2 regions of the Streptomyces sp. NPDC000880 genome follow, and region 2 is predicted to be linked to the other one. Evidence: riboswitches for the same ligand, from Rfam matches in the RefSeq annotation. Region 2 holds a riboswitch; the other holds the start of a gene.

Region 1 (5,821 bases), on a different contig from region 2:
GCAGCCCTCCTCCGAGACGACCGGGATCTCCTTGGCGACCAGGTTCATGCCGTCCCGGATCGGGTTGACCAGAGCCACGTCCGCCAGCCGGTACGCGGCGAGCGACCGCGCGAAGTCGTCCTTCACATGGAGCACGACAGGGCTCCAAGTCGCCGTCCCGTACGCGGAGTTGATCTCGTCCGCCAGTCGCTGGACCTCCGCCGTGTAGTCGCGGTAGACAGCCAGGTCCTGCCGGGAGGGGTAGGCGAAGGCGACATGGACCACGCGCTCGCGCCACTCGGGGCGGGTTTCCAGCAGCTGCCGGTACGCCAGCATCCCGCGCACGATGTTCTTGGACAGCTCGGTGCGGTCGACTCGCACGATGGACTTGCGCCCCGGGCCGATCTGCTCGCGCAGCGCTGCCAGCCGCTCGTCCACGTCCGGCCGGTGCGCGCGCTCCCGCAGGAAGTCCGCGTCCGCACCGAGCCCGTGCACCCCGATCGCCGTGCTGCCGGTGCCGCCCAGCAGCTCCGTACAGCACGAGACGAAGGCATCGGCCCACCGCCAAGTCAGAAAACAGGTTCGGTCCGCGCCGAGAAGGCCGCGCAGCAACTGCTCCGCGATGTCGTCGGGCAGCATCCGGAAGTAGTCGACGGGCGCCCACGGCGTGTGCGAGAAGTGCCCGATGCGCAGATCGGGACGGAGCTCGCGGAGCATGCCGGGCACCAGCGCAAGGTGGTAGTCCTGCACCAGGACGGCCGCCCCCTGGGCCGCCTGCGCCGCCAGCGCGTCCGCGAAGGCCCGGTTGTAGGTCTCGTACGATGCCCACTGCCTGCGGAACTCCTGGTCGAAGACTGGCTCCAGCGGCGTCTGGTACAGCATGTGGTGGATGAACCACAGCACGGAGTTGGCGATGCCGTTGTACGCGTCGGAGTGGACGGCCTCGTCGATGTCGAGCATCAGCACCCCGGGCTCGCCTACCCCGCGCCGCACCGCCTCGTGGTCGCCGTCGCCGAGCGCGGCGCACACCCACAGCGCCGCCGCCTCGGAGCCGATGGCCGACAGGCCGGAGACCAGCCCGCCCCCGCCGCGGCGCGCGTCGAGCGAACCGTCCTCGCTCAGTGTGTATGTGACCGGGCCGCGGTTCGACGCGACAAGGACCTGGGCGGCAGCGTGCTCGGAAACCATGTCGCGAAACCTAGCCCGTCCCACAAACGCTCAAACGTGTGTACGTCATTGGTCGTGGTGTCCTTGTGTGTCCTACGTCTCTCATGCCCATAACTGGGAAATGTAGACAAATTGACCAGCGATCCATGCTTATGCCGCGCGACGCGCCGGGTACTCACCGATCTCGCGCATCGGCGGCCGCTCCTCCGTGTCCACCGCGTACGTCCGCGGCTCGAAGCCGCCCTCGGCCCGCTCGAACTGCGTGAGCGAAGGACGCACCAAGTGGCCGCGAGAAAGCCGGAGTTGGGCCGTGCGGTAGATCGCTGCGGCCATCCGGCCCAGCGCCTGCCCGTCCTGGTGGCGGTGCTTGCGCGAGCCGACGTCCACCTGCGCCAGGGCGTCCAGGCCCACCGTGTGCAGCGCGTCGACGAGCAGGCCGAGCTCCACTCCGTAACCGACGGGGAAGGGCAGCCGCTCCAGCAGCGCGCGCCGCGCCGCGTACTCCCCGCCCAGCGGCTGGACGAACCCGGCCAGCTGCGGCCAGTGCAGATTCAGCAGCGGACGCGCCACCAACTCGGTCACCCGGCCGCCCTGACCCGCGCGGTCGCCGAGCGGCCGGTCGTACATCGCCTTGACGAAGTGCACATCGGGATCGGTGAGCAGTGGGCCCACGATCCCGGAGACGAAGTCCGCGGAGAACTCCCGCAGATCCGCGTCCACGAAGCAGACGATGTCGCCGCTGGTCGCCAGCAGCGAGCGCCACAGCACCTCGCCCTTGCCGGGGACGGCGGGTATCCGGGGCAGGATGGCGTCCCGGTGCACCACGCGCGCGCCGGCCGCCGTGGCCACCTTGGTCGTACGGTCGCTCGAGCCCGAGTCGACGACGACCAGTTCATCGACGAGCGGCACGGCCTCCATCAGCTCGCGGCGGATCACGGTGACGATCTCGCCGACCGTCGCCTCCTCGTTCAGGGCGGGGAGCACCACGCTGACCGTCGTCGAGCGTTTGGCGGTAAGCAGCAGGTCAAGTGGGCGGTCGGCCGCGGCCCAGGACCGCCGCGCCAGCCATCGCTCCACCTCATCGAGCACGTGCGTGTCTCCCTCGACTTCCGGTCGTATGATCCATCTCGCGGTTCGGACGACTATCTCAACCATCCGGGCCTTCGGTTACAGTCTTGAACAACGCGGATGACCGTCGCATGTCGGGGGTCGTCACGCTGACAATCGAATACCGCTCATCCAGAGGGGCAGAGGGAACGGCCCGTTGAAGCCCCGGCAACCCTCCCGCCGACCGCGAGGTCACGGTGGGGAAGGTGCCAATTCCGTCTCGTGGCGAAATGCGTCACGGGGAAGATGAGGAGAAAGGGCCTCGCCTCCATGGCTGTGCAGACTGTCGCAAACACCACCCCGGTGAACCTCGGTCCCGCCGCGGCGCTCTCGTGCCGCGAGTGCGGTGAGCGTTTCGACCTTGGCCCGATCTTCGCTTGTGCCTCCTGTTTCGGGCCGCTCGAAGTCGCGTACGACCTCCCCGGTGACGACCCCGAGGCGCTGAAGAAGCGGATCGAAGCGGGTCCGAACAACATCTGGCGGTACGCTCCGCTGCTGCCCGTCCCCGCCGACGTGGCTGACAAGCCGAACATCAACCCCGGCTTCACCAAGCTCGTCAAGGCCGACAACCTCGCCCGTGAGCTGGGCGTCACGGGCGGCCTGTACATCAAGGACGACTCCGGCAACCCGACGCACTCCTTCAAGGACCGCGTCGTCGCCATCGCCGTCGAGGCCGCGCGTGCCTTCGGCTTCACCACCCTGTCCTGCTCGTCCACCGGCAACCTGGCGGGCGCCGTCGGCGCTGCAGCCGCGCGGGCCGGCTTCCGCTCCTGCGTGTTCATCCCGCACGACCTGGAGCAGGGCAAGGTCGTCATGGCCGCGGTGTACGGCGGCGAGCTGGTCGGCATCGAGGGCAACTACGACGACGTCAACCGCTTCTGCTCCGAGCTCATCGGCGACCCGCTGGGCGAGGGCTGGGGCTTCGTCAACGTCAACCTCCGCCCGTACTACGGCGAGGGCTCCAAGACGCTGGCGTACGAGATCTGCGAGCAACTCGGCTGGCGGCTGCCCGACCAGATCGTGATCCCGATCGCCTCGGGCTCACAGCTCACGAAGATCGACAAGGGGCTGCAGGAGCTGATCAAGCTCGGTCTGGTCGAGGACAAGCCGTACAAGATCTTCGGCGCTCAGGCGGAGGGCTGCTCGCCGGTGTCGACGGCCTTCAAGGCCGGGCACGACGTCGTACGCCCGCAGAAGCCGAACACCATCGCCAAGTCGCTGGCGATCGGCAACCCGGCGGACGGCCCGTACGTGCTGGACATCGCGCGCCGCACCGGCGGGGCGGTCGAGGACGTCAACGACGAGCAGGTCGTCGACGCCATCAAGCTGCTTGCCCGTACGGAAGGCATCTTCGCGGAGACCGCGGGTGGCGTGACCGTGGGCGTCACGAAGAAGCTGATCGAACAGGGCGTGCTCGACCCGGCGCTCACCACCGTCGTCCTCAACACGGGTGACGGCCTCAAGACGCTGGACGCGGTGGCGCCGACGACCGGCCCGACCGCGACGATCCGCCCGAGCCTGGACGCGTTCCGCGACGCCGGCCTGGCCGGCTGACCGACCACCCGAGACCCAAGGAAGGCACGCACCATGAGTGTCAACGTCCGCATCCCCACCATTCTCCGTACGTATACGGGCGGCCAGGCCGAGGTTTCGGCCCAGGGCGCGACCCTCTCCGAGGTGATCGCCGACCTGGAGAAGAACCACACGGGCATCGCTGCGCGCGTCCTGGACGACCAGGGCAAGCTGCGCCGCTTCGTCAACGTGTACGTGAACGACGACGACGTCCGTTTCGAGCAGGGTCTTGAGACTGCGACACCGGACGGCGCGGGCGTTTCGATCATTCCGGCTGTCGCAGGCGGCTGCTGACTTCGCAGAGTTACCACTGTTGCCCCCTCCGCAAGAGAAGCGGAGGGGGCAATTCCATAGGGTTGAGCGCGGTAGAGTTGGGAAGCCCCCTCCGCTGCTCATGCCGCACGCATATGAGAATGCGTCGCCGCACGTCAAGAAGTAGCCAAACTGCGCGATCGAATTGCCGCGTAGGTGCCTTTCGTCGGGCCCGACTTGCCCCGGAATTCACATAATTCACATAAATTATCCGTTCGGCCTCGCGCAGAATTTTCGTCCGACTGACCTGTTGCAGACGGCAGTTGGACAGATACATTCAGCCGCGGTCGACGCGTTCCGGCGCACACCCGTGGGGTGGAGGTCTGACCCGGGTCCGCGAAGTGCGGTCCTGCGTAAGGGCCAGTAACAGGGGAGTTAGGCATGGCTCAGGGCACCGTCAAGTGGTTCAACGCGGAGAAGGGGTATGGCTTCATCGCGGTCGACGGTGGTGCGGATGTTTTCGTCCACTACAGCGCGATCCAGATGGACGGGTACCGCACCCTTGAAGAGGGTCAGCGAGTTGAATTCGAGATCTCGCAGGGCCAGAAGGGTCCGCAGGCGGACATGGTCAAGCTCGCCGTCTGATCTCGGCGCGATCGGCCACCGACGCACTCACGCCGAGGGGCCCGCATCCCACAAGGGATGCGGGCCCCTCGTGCGTCCGGGCCCGGTTGGTGGGCCTTGGTGGGCCTTGGGGACCCGCTTGCGCCCTTCTTCCCCCAGCTACCGCTGGGGGTGCCCCCAGAGGTGCCCCCACCGACCACCGCCCCTCGTCCAGGCTTCATCGAAGGCGCTTGCACTCTCGGGGGTCGAGTGCTAATCATTGCGTTAGCACTCTGACAGTGAGAGTGACAACGAGGACCGGGCCGGTGAGGTCCGCAGGCCAGGTGGGGCAAGGAACCACAGGGCTTGCAGGCCGTCCGTCGCGGGCGCCAGCGCGGTCCGGAGAATCCACCCCAGTCCGGGAGGACCACTTCACATGGCCAAGATCATCGCGTTCGACGAGGAGGCACGGCGCGGTCTCGAGCGCGGGATGAACCAGCTCGCCGACGCCGTCAAGGTCACCCTTGGCCCCAAGGGCCGGAACGTCGTCCTCGAGAAGAAGTGGGGCGCCCCCACGATCACCAACGATGGTGTTTCCATCGCCAAGGAGATCGAGCTCGAGGACCCGTACGAGAAGATCGGCGCCGAGCTGGTCAAGGAAGTCGCCAAGAAGACGGACGACGTCGCCGGTGACGGAACGACCACCGCGACCGTCCTCGCCCAGGCGCTCGTCCGCGAGGGCCTGCGCAACGTGGCGGCCGGCGCCAACCCGATGGCCCTCAAGCGCGGCATCGAGAAGGCCGTCGAGGCCGTCTCCGGCGCCCTGCTCGAGCAGGCCAAGGACGTGGAGACCAAGGAGCAGATCGCTTCGACGGCCTCCATCTCCGCCGCCGACACCCAGATCGGCGAGCTCATCGCCGAGGCCATGGACAAGGTCGGCAAGGAAGGCGTCATCACCGTCGAGGAGTCCCAGACCTTCGGTCTGGAGCTGGAGCTCACCGAGGGTATGCGCTTCGACAAGGGCTACATCTCGGCGTACTTCGCCACCGACATGGAGCGTATGGAGGCCGTCCTCGACGACCCGTACGTCCTGATCGTCAACTCCAAGATCTCCTCGGTGAAGGACCTGCTCCCGCTGCTG
Region 2 (5,821 bases):
AGGGGGCGCACATGGTGCGCGGCGCGGGCGTGGACGCCTACAGCTCGATACTGCCCGCCCCCGTCTCGCTGAGCGAAGCCCTCGGCCGAGGCGGCGAATTCCTCGCCGACGCGGCCGAGCGTGCGCTGCGGATGATCCTTATGGGAACCCGGCTGCCTCAGTTGCCGCTGCCGCCCGAGTCCCGGTCCGGGACGCAGCGGCCATCCTCCGTGCGGTAGTTCCACTTGGCGCCCTCGCACACCAGCTCCTTCACCGCCCGTACGAAACGCTCCACATGCTCGTCCGGCGTACCCGCCCCGAAGCTCACCCGGATCGCGTTCAGCGAGCGAAGCGATGTGGGGGTCCCCCCGGCCGAAGGCTGGGGGAGTTCGCCCGGCTCTGCCTCCGGCGCACCGCACTCGCCCACCTCCTGCGGGTCGCTGCCCAGCAGGGTCCGCACCAGCGGGTGGGCGCAGAACAGCCCGTCCCGTACGCCGATGCCGTACTCCGCCGAGAGCGCGGCCGCGAAGTGCGAGCTGTTCCAGCCCTCGACAACGAAGGAGATGACGCCGACCCGCGTGGGGGTCCCCCCAGCGGAACGCGAGGGGGAGTCGTCCCCGAACAGCGAGAGCACCTTCACCTCGGGCACCTCGGCCAGGCCCGCGCGTACCTTCGCCACGAGCCGCTGCTCCCGGGCGACCAGGTTGTCGAAGCCCGCCTCGGTGAGCGCCTTGCAGGCGGACGCGATGGAGTAGACGCCGATGACGTTCGGCGAACCGGCCTCGTGGCGGGCGGCCGTGGTGTGCCAGTCGACGTCCACGCCGCCGTCCGCGCGCCGAGCGACCTTGCGCGAGGCACCGCCGCCCGCGAGGTACGGCTCCCCGTCCTGCAACCAGTCCGCGCGGCCCGCGAGCACGCCCGAGCCGAACGGCGCGTACAGCTTGTGCCCGGAGAAGGCCACCCAGTCGACGTCCAACTCCTGTACGGAGACGGGGTGGTGGGGCGCGAGCTGAGCGGCGTCGAGCACGATCCGGGCGCCGTGTGCATGGGCGGCGGCGGCTAGCTCCTTCACCGGCCACAGCTCACCGGTGACATTGGACGCGCCAGTGACGCAGACCAGCGCGGGGCCGTAGGGGTCCCGGTCGGCGAGCGCCCGCTCCAGCGTCCGCACCGCCTCCGCCGGTGTACGCGGCGCGTCCAGATACGTCACCCGGCGAGCGAAGCGAGATGGGGGTCCCCCCGGCCGAAGCCTGGGGGACGGCCACGGCAGCAGCGACGCGTGGTGCTCCGTCTCGAAGACGAATACCTGGCAGTCGGCGGGGATCACGGCCGCCAGCAGGTTCAGCGAGTCGGTCGTGGAGCGGGTGAAGACGACCTGGTCGCCCGGGCGGCAGTCGAGGAACTCGGCGACCGTGACCCGGCTGTTCTCGAAGAGGTCGGTGGACAGCTGCGAGAGATACCCGGCGCCGCGGTGCACGCTGCCGTAGTACGGGGCGTACGCGGCCACGTCGTCCCACACCCGCTGCAGGGCCGGGGCGCTCGCCGCGTAGTCGAGGGCGGCGTAGGTGACTTCGCCGCCGGTGACGAGCGGGACGGTGACGTCGCGGCCGAGCACCGGAAGCGGCGGGGCACAGGCGGGGGCGGACTCGGCGAGTGCGACAGCGGTGGCGGTTGTGGCGCCGGCGGCGGCAACGGCGTTCGGGCGTGCGGACATGGCAGTATCTCCCGGCAGGACAAGGCTGGGGGTCCCCCCGACGAAGTTAGGGGGAGGCTTCGGTAGAACCTGTGGCGGCGGCACTCGACGGCCGCTCGGCGCACAGGGTTGTTGCCTCGAACACACGGCGACGGCCGCACGGAGGCGTACTGAAGAAGGGGCTTTGGAGCCCTATCGCATTCGCTTGCTCACGAGACTGCTCCCTTGAGGACCAGGACCCAGGGATTGCAGGGGTCCGCGCTTGCCGCAGACCTTTCTGCCTACGGCCTGGTCTTCACCCGGGGCACCCCGCCACGGACGGAGGGTTGCCGGACAGCGAGCCGGGGCCGTAATCGCTGTCACTCATGACCTTGAAGGGCATCCTGCCATACGCCACACCGCGCGCAAGGCGGGGTCCAGCTCCTGAGACAGGAAACCGGACCACGCCTTGCCTCACGCCACCGCGGCCTCAGGCGTTGCTCGCGGCCACCCACCGCTCGAGCACCGCTCTGGCCGCGCCCGAATCGATCGACTTGGCGGCCCTTTCGATGCCCGCCGCCAACTGCTCGTTCAGCGTGCCGTCCGTCGGCTCCAGCGCGACGAGAGCCGCCGCCGAGTTGAGCAGCACCGCGTCCCGTACGGGCCCGGTCTCGCCGCCGAGCAGCCGGCGCGCGACATCCGCGTTGTACGAGGCGTCGGCGCCCCGCAGAGCCTCGACCGGCACGATGCCGACGCCGATGTCCCGCGGGTCGAAGGTCTCCTCGCGCACCGCCCCGTCCCGTACCACCCACACCCGGGAGGTCGCCGTCGTGGTCAGCTCGTCGAGGCCGTCGTCGCCGCGGAAGACCAGCGCCGAGGAACCGCGCTCGGCCAGCACACCGGCCACAATCGGCGCCATCCGCGCGTCCGCGACACCGGTGGCCTGCGCCTTCACCTTCGCCGGGTTGGTGAGCGGGCCAAGGAAATTGAACGTGGTGCGGATGCCCAGCTCCTTGCGGGCGGCCGCCACATGCCGCAGCGCCGGGTGGAACTTCACCGCGAAGCAGAAGGTGATGCCCGCCTCCTCCGCGACCTGGGCGACCCGTTGCGGGGTGAGCTCGAGATTGACGCCGAGCTTCTCCAGTACGTCGGATGCGCCGCTCGCCGACGACGCGGCGCGGTTGCCGTGCTTGACGACCTTCGCGCCCGTCCCCGCGACCACGATCGCCGACATGGTGGAGATGTTCACGGTCTTGGCGCCGTCGCCGCCGGTCCCGACGATGTCGACGCTCGGCCCGGGCACCTCGATCAGGTTCGCGTGCGCGTACATGGTCCGTACGAGACCGGAGATCTCCTCGACGGTCTCGCCCTTGGCACGCAGGGCGACCGCGAAGCCTGCGATCTGCGCGTTCGTCGCCTCGCCGCTGAGGATGCGGTCCATCGCCCACGCGGTGGCCTCCGCGCTCTGGTCGCGGTTGTCGAGGAGAGCGTTCAGCACCCCGGGCCAGGAGAGGTCCGCCACGCTGTCGCCGCCAACCGGGGTCACAACGTTCATGGTCCACTCCTGGGTCCACAGCCGAACAGGGATGGCTCCACCCTATCCAGCCCGGCAGACAGCGAAGAGCCCCGTCCGACGAATGGACGGGGCTCTTCCCCAGCTACCGCTGGGAGGTTCCCCCAGCTGTGGCGACCTCGCGGTCGGGTGGATCAGTGGTGGCCGTGGCCGCTCGTGATCTCCTTGTACTCCTCGACCGTGGGCTTGGGGATCTGGCTGTCCGGCCCGTAGAAGGCCTTGCTGAGCTTGGCCCGCAGCTTCTCCGTGAGCTTCACCTTGCGCTCGACGCCGTTCTCGTCGACCGTCGGGCCGATCTCGACCGGCTTGGGCTGCTCGTACGCGGTGAGCGTGTACAGCTCGGCCTGCGAGAGCGGCTCGTGGATCTCGACGAACTCACCGTGCGGCAGACGCTTGATGATGCCGGACTCGCGTCCGTGCAGCACCTTGTCCCGGTCGCGGCGCTGGAGACCCAGGCAGATCCGCTTGGTGACGATGAAGGCGATGACCGGGCCGACGAAGAACGCGATCCGGGCGAACCAGGTGATGGTGTTGATCGACAGGTGGAAGAAGATGGCGACCATGTCGTTTCCACCGGCGATCAGCAGGATGACGTACCAGGTCAGCCAGGCCACACCGAAGGCCGTACGGGTCGGGACGTTGCGCGGGCGGTCCAGGATGTGGTGCTCGCGCTTGTCCCCGGTGACCCAGGACTCGATGAACGGGTAGACCGCGATCACCGCAAGAATCAGCGGGAAGATCATCAGCGGAATGAACACACCCAGGGCGAGGGTGTGGCCCGCGAAGTTGATCTCCCAGCCGGGCATGGCCCGGATCAGGCCCTCGGAGAAGCCCATGTACCAGTCCGGCTGAGCGCCGGTGGACACCTGGTCCGGACGGTAGGGGCCGAGCGCCCAGATCGGGTTGATCGACGCGACCGCGGCGACGATCGAGATGAGGCCGAAGACCAGGAAGAAGAAGCCTCCGGCCTTGGCCATGTAGACCGGCAGCAGCGGCATGCCGACGACGTTGTTGTTCGTACGTCCGGGGCCCGGGAACTGCGTGTGCTTGTGGTAGAAGACCAGGATCAGGTGGGCCACCAGCAGGCCCATCATGATGCCCGGCAGCAGCAGGACGTGGATCGAGTAGAACCGGCTCACGAAGTCCCCGCCGGGGAACTCCCCGCCGAAGAGGAAGAACGACATGTACGTGCCGACGATCGGCATGGAGAGGATCGCGCCCTCCATGAACCGGACACCCGTACCGGACAGCAGGTCGTCGGGGAGCGAGTAGCCGGTGAAGCCGGTGAACATGCCCAGCACCAGCAGCAGGAAGCCGAACAGCCAGTTGATCTCACGCGGCTTGCGGAAGGCGCCCGTGAAGAAGACGCGCATCATGTGCACGATCATGGCCGCGACGAAGATCAGCGCCGCCCAGTGGTGGATCTGCCGGATCAGCAGACCGCCGCGGACGTCGAAACTGATGTCCAGTGTCGAGGCGTACGCCTCGGACATCCGGATGCCCTGCATGGGCACGTGCGAGCCCTCGTACACGACCTCGTTCATGCTCGGGTGGAAGAACAGCGTCAGATACACACCCGTGAGGATGATGATGATGAAGCTGTAGAGGGCGATCTCACCCAGCATGAAGGACCAGTGGTCCGGGAAGATCTTCCGCAGGTTGGCCTTGGCCAGGGAGTAGATCCCGAGCCGGCCGTCCGCCCAGTCTGCGACCCGCTCACCCGCGGGTGCCTTGCGGTTCGTCTCAGATGTAGTACTCATCCGCGCTCCCAGAAGGAAGGACCGACGGGCTCTTCGAAGTCGCCGAGCGCCTCAAGGTTGCCCTCGGCGTTCACGCCGATCCGCAGCTGCGGGAGGGCGTGGCCGGCCGGGCCGAAGATGACACGGGCGCCGTCGGAGAGGTCGAAGGTGGACTGGTGGCAGGGGCAGAGCACGTGGTGCGTCTGCTGCTCGTACAGGCTGATCGGGCAGCCGACGTGGGTGCAGATCTTCGAGTACGCCACGATGCCCTCGTGCGACCACTCGAGTTCGCGCTTGTCCTTGATGTCGTCGGGCTTGATCCGGACGATCATCAGGGCCGCCTTGGCGATTTCCTTCTGGAAGTCGTGGCTGTCCTCCTCCAGGCCCTCGGGCATGGCGAAGGTCAGCGAACCGACGACGATGTCCTCGGGACGCAGCGGCTCATTCGTGTTCATGTTGATGAGCTGCTTGCCCTTGGCCCACAGGGTGACCCGCAGCTTCTTCTCGGGCAGCGGGCCCAGGTCGCGCAGCAGCACCACACCGGAGAGCGGCACCAGCGCCAGCGCGCCGAACATGGTGTTGCGGATCAGCTTGCGCCGGCCGAGGCCGGACTCCTCGGCGCCCGCCGCGAAGTCGGCCATAACCTTGGCCTTGACCTCGGGCTCGGCCGCGATGGGGTGCCGCTCGTCGGCGACCTCCACATCGGACATCAGGGTGCGGGCCCAGTGGACCGCGCCCGCGCCGATACAGAAGAGGGCGACGCCGAGCGTGGTACCCAGCGCGAAGTTGAGCGCGCTCACATGGCCGATCGGCCAGATGAACACGATCTTGTCGACCGGAAAGACGACATACGAGGCG

What was found. A riboswitch is a leader RNA that binds a small molecule or an ion and turns the genes downstream of it on or off. The one in region 2 is predicted to bind S-adenosylmethionine.
Region 1: linked by a shared signal. The riboswitch ahead of thrC (threonine synthase) and the one ahead of ACWDO5_RS28230 (aminotransferase class V-fold PLP-dependent enzyme) in region 2 are both predicted to bind S-adenosylmethionine.

Annotation. Positions count from the first base shown of each region.
Region 1 is NZ_JBSFMS010000109.1:5,605-11,425, forward strand. Features, by position in the region: gene ACWDO5_RS27560 (alpha,alpha-trehalose-phosphate synthase (UDP-forming)) at 1-1,167, opposite strand, end outside; gene ACWDO5_RS27565 (glucosyl-3-phosphoglycerate synthase) at 1,297-2,235, opposite strand; SAM riboswitch class I at 2,379-2,506, shown strand; gene thrC (threonine synthase) at 2,524-3,807, shown strand; gene ACWDO5_RS27575 (MoaD/ThiS family protein) at 3,841-4,119, shown strand; gene ACWDO5_RS27580 (cold-shock protein) at 4,519-4,722, shown strand; gene groL (chaperonin GroEL) at 5,117-5,821, shown strand, end outside.
Region 2 is NZ_JBSFMS010000115.1:3,795-9,615, reverse strand. Features, by position in the region: gene ACWDO5_RS28235 (glycerate kinase family protein) at 1-218, shown strand, start outside; gene ACWDO5_RS28230 (aminotransferase class V-fold PLP-dependent enzyme) at 158-1,693, opposite strand; SAM riboswitch class IV at 1,926-2,043, opposite strand; gene trpD (anthranilate phosphoribosyltransferase) at 2,142-3,206, opposite strand; gene qcrB (cytochrome bc1 complex cytochrome b subunit) at 3,359-4,984, opposite strand; gene qcrA (cytochrome bc1 complex Rieske iron-sulfur subunit) at 4,981-5,821, opposite strand, start outside.